DNA from 2 places in the Ruminococcus sp. RTP21359st1_H3_RTP21359_211015 genome. Region 1 is predicted to be linked to the other one. Evidence: predicted binding sites of a transcription regulator. Region 1 holds the regulator's gene; the other holds the start of a gene.

Region 1 (2,210 bases):
TATGTGGAATGTCTTACGCTGAATATTCTCACAAAGGCGATCACAAAATATATCACCAGTATTACCACTATGATCTTAAACAGAGTCTTTAGTATCTTTTTGCCCTTACCATAATTCTCTTTGCCGCTGCTTGAATGTTCAGTTGGAGTGCGCCTATAGTCTGCCGCACTCATTTCTCTGTTTCGGTCTGTCTCTCTTACACGCTTTACCCTGCGAGCTTCCTGCTCTCGTCGCATTCTTTCCTCTGCTTCGGCTCTTTTCGGGTGTTCGTAAACACGCTTCGGTATGCCCTGTATCCTTGAACGGTCTATAAACTCCTGCTCGCCACGTCTTTGGGCCGATGGGGCGATAGGTACCATTTTTCCGCAGTTGGTGCATATCTTAGCTCCGTCCTCCAGCTTAGAACCGCAGAATGTACAATGTCTGCTCATTATTACCAATCCTTTACACACTTAGAACTGTTTTGTTTGTCGAAGTTTTTTCTATCTCTATGTTGGACTATCCGCCCGTTTTCTTTAATGACACGGGCGAACGCTGTTCGCCCCTACAAATCTTCTTTATCTATATTTACAGATATCTTACAACGCCCACAACCTTGCCAAGTATGCTTACTTCGTCTACTATGATAGGGTCCATGGTGTCATTTTCAGGCTGCAGTCTGTAATGGCCGTCCTCTTTATAGAAAGTCTTTATGGTAGCTGACTCGTTGTCAACAAGTGCGCAGACTATATCGCCGTTTTCTGCATATGGGGTCTGCTCTATAACTACCATATCTCCGTCAAGGATAGCGGCGTTTATCATGGACTCTCCCCTTACCTTTAGGGCAAAAAGCGGATTGCTGTAATGCCTTGCAGGCTGGAAGCTTATATAGTCTGTTATCTCCTCAATGGCAGTGATAGGGATACCTGCGGTGACAGTTCCCACAAGGGGGATCTTCATGCCGTTGCCGCCTGTGAGCCTTATGGCTCTGTTCTGGTTATTTCCCTTTTCAAGAAGACCTTTTGCGGTGAGATTATTTATATATCTATGGGCTGTTGAGGTAGACTTAAAGCCAAATTCCGCACAAATCTCCCTAACTGTCGGCGGATATCCCTCTTCTATGCGATCCTTTATGAACTCGAATACCATTTTCTCGTTCTCGGTTACTTTTCTCATAGCTCCGTCCTTTCTGTTATATCAATAAATCTTTATCTTCTAAACCTAAAGCTCTTTTGCAAGCCTTTTTGCAAGCTTATAGACATCTCCGCAGCCAAGAGTTATAACAAGGTCGCCCTCCTTGCAGTTTTTCTTTATATAGTCGATACACTGTGAGAAGTTATATTCCTTCTGCTGTGCAGTCTGCTTGTCAACAAGCTCGTGGTCGGTCTTGAACCAAACTGCATTCGGTATCTTCTCTGCAAGCTGTTCAGCATAAACACCGTCGGTATTTTTCTCACGGCTTCCCATGATATCCGTTACAACGGCAATATCTGCAATAGAAAGCGCTTTCACAAAATCGTTCATGAGTATCTTTGTTCTTGAATAGGTGAAAGGCTGGAAAACTGCCCACACTCTGTTGAAATCAAGACCCTTTGCGGCTTTCAGTGTACACTCGATCTCCTTTGGGTGGTGAGCGTAATCGTCAACGATAGTAACGCCCTTGACCTCGGCTATCTTCTCGAAACGTCTTATTGCGCCAAAGAAAGTATCAAGTCCCTTTTCGATACCCTCCCATGAAACGCCTGAATATCTTGCGGAGGCGATAGCTGCAAGGGCGTTCATGACGTTATGGTCGCCAGGAACATGGATAGTAAGCTCTCTGACAAACTCGCCCTTATAATAAAGTTCAAAGCGTGTCTGCAAGCCTTTTTTGGACTTTATAACGGCAGAATAATCGTTTTTCTTATCCCAGCCGAAGGATATCATTTCCTTGTCGACACCCTCAACGGCTTTCAGAGTATTTGCGTCGTCGCCATTATAGATAACGGCTTTTGAAGCCATGGTTGCGAACTTATGGAAAGACTTTATGATATTTTCAATATTCTTGAAATACTCAAGGTGGTCTGCGTCAACGTTAAGGATAATTGAAACGTCAGGGAAAAGTCTGAGAAAATGATCCTCGAACTCACAGGATTCACAGACCATAGTCTGTGATGAGCCTGCCTTGCCTGAGCCGCCTATGCTTGGGAGCTTTCCGCCTATAACGCAGGAAAGGTCAGTACCCTCCTGAA
Region 2 (2,210 bases), on a different contig from region 1:
CAAGCAGACCTGTCGGTCTTATGACCTGCTCAACTATCTGCTGTGACTTTTCCTGCTCGATAGGTCCTGGGGTAGCGGACACGAAAACCGCCTGATTGATATGAGAATAAAACTCATCAAAGGTCAGCGGTCTGTTATCCATTGCTGACGGTAGGCGGAAGCCATAGTCAACTAGGGTCTGCTTTCTTGCCCTGTCGCCTGCATACATACCTCTTACCTGCGGCAGAGAAACGTGTGACTCGTCCACGAAAAGCACAAAATCCTCAGGCAGAAAGTCAAGCAAAGTGAATGGCGTAGAGCCTGCGGGACGTCTTGCAAGCACACGGGAATAGTTCTCGATACCGCTGCAAAAGCCTATCTCCTCCAACATTTCAATATCATAGTTGGTGCGCTGTGCGATACGCTGAGCTTCGATAAGCATATCGTTGTCTTTGAAATACTTGATACGCTCGTCAAGCTCCTGCTTTATCTCCTCGATAGCGTCATGCATTTTATCACGGCTGACGATATAATGCGACGCAGGGAAAATTGCGGCGTGAGCAAGTGAGCAAAGCACCTCGCCGGTCACCACATTTATTTCAGTGATACGGTCTATCTCATCGCCGAAGAACTCCACTCTGATAGCAGTGTCTGTAGAATTTGCAGGAAATATCTCCACCACATCTCCCCTGACACGAAACTTGTTTCTCACGAAATTTATATCGTTACGCTCATACTGGATACCCACAAGGTCAGCGATAAGTCTGTCACGGGATTTCTCCATACCACGACGTATAGACACCACCATGGACTTATACTCCTCAGGGTCACCAAGGGAGTAGATACAAGAAACGCTGGCAACGATAATAACGTCGCGGCGTTCAGCGATAGCGGAAGTAGCGGAATGGCGGAGCTTATCTATCTCGTCATTAACGGAGCTGTCCTTTTCGATATAAACGTCCTTGCTAGGCACATAGGCTTCAGGCTGATAATAGTCATAGTAGGACACGAAATATTCCACGGCATTGTTCGGAAAAAACTCCTTGAACTCAGAGCAAAGCTGAGCGGCAAGTATCTTATTATGGGCAAGCACGAGCGTTGGACGGTTTATCCTAGCAATAACGTTTGCCATAGTAAAGGTCTTGCCGGAACCTGTAACGCCCATAAGCGTTTGTTCTCTCATGCCGCTTTCGATACCCTTTACTAAAGCGTCCACTGCTTCGGGCTGATCACCTGAAAGCTTATAATCTGAAACAAGCTGAAACTTATCCATAAATGCCTCCTCAATCGAACAGTTGTTTTACTTATTATATTACATTTATTTTTAATTGTAAAGGCTTTTTTATCAATATTTTTTGAATTTGCGTATATGTACGATTTTTCGGACTGGTATTGTTACTCAACCTGCGGTATCAGCTCGATGTATGTGTAGGGGCGAACACCGTTCGCCCGTCGAAGAAACAAACCCACGGTAACAACAAGGTTCGGCAGCAAAAAATTCTCCCCGACAATTCTGAATTTACAGCAAATCCTGAGCACGGGCGAACGGTGTTCGCTCGTCGAAGTAATAAGCCCACGGCAACAATAAGGTTCGGCAGCAAAAAAAATTCTCCCCGACAATTCTGAATTTACAGCAAATCCTGAGCACGGGCTGTTCGCCCCTACAGATTGTTCTGGAGAGGTTCTTCTGCCGCAAAATCGCTACGCTCTTTGCGGGGTTACATTTGATTAGGGAAAGGGTAAGCGGTGCAGATTTTTGCTCCGATATTACTTTATAATAGAGCACAACCTTCTTCTGCTTTTTATAATTCAATCTGCACCTAGTAGGCTTACGCCTATTGAGGCTCTGCCTCAAACTCCGCTCAGGGCTTTGCCCTAAGAACCCACAAGCCCTCTAACGCCGGGCTTGAGCCTGCGTTTAAGTGCTCGCTACGCTCGGTGCTTGTCCACATCTCTGTTCAGCTTTGCCCATTCCTCATTCCTCATTTCTCACTCCTCATTCCTCATTCCTCACTTAATACCGCTCCCCTCTTGCATTCTCCCACACTTTAGGTTATAATATCACTATAGTAATAATTTCAGGAGGACGTAACATGAATAGATCATATGACGAATACAACTACACCCTCTCAAAGCGTGAACTGGAAGAGCTTAAATTCTTATTCATCTCTGATGATGTGGACTACAACGACACTGACAGCAATGGGCTTACTTTCCTGCTCACTGCAATC

Evidence for each region. The regulator LexA, encoded in region 1, represses DNA repair genes until DNA is damaged. The targets are predictions, from matches to a motif close to CNAACANNTGTTNG.
Region 2: uvrB (excinuclease ABC subunit UvrB) is a predicted target of LexA. The motif match lies at 1,268-1,281, and genes of this name have one in related genera.

What each region holds. Positions count from the first base shown of each region.
Region 1 is NZ_JBDGDD010000008.1:97,348-99,557, reverse strand. It holds gene AB5Z01_RS05050 (zinc-ribbon domain-containing protein) at 1-431, opposite strand, end outside; gene lexA (transcriptional repressor LexA) at 568-1,155, opposite strand; gene murC (UDP-N-acetylmuramate--L-alanine ligase) at 1,201-2,210, opposite strand, start outside.
Region 2 is NZ_JBDGDD010000010.1:63,300-65,509, reverse strand. It holds gene uvrB (excinuclease ABC subunit UvrB) at 1-1,252, opposite strand, end outside; gene AB5Z01_RS05965 (hypothetical protein) at 2,073-2,210, shown strand, end outside.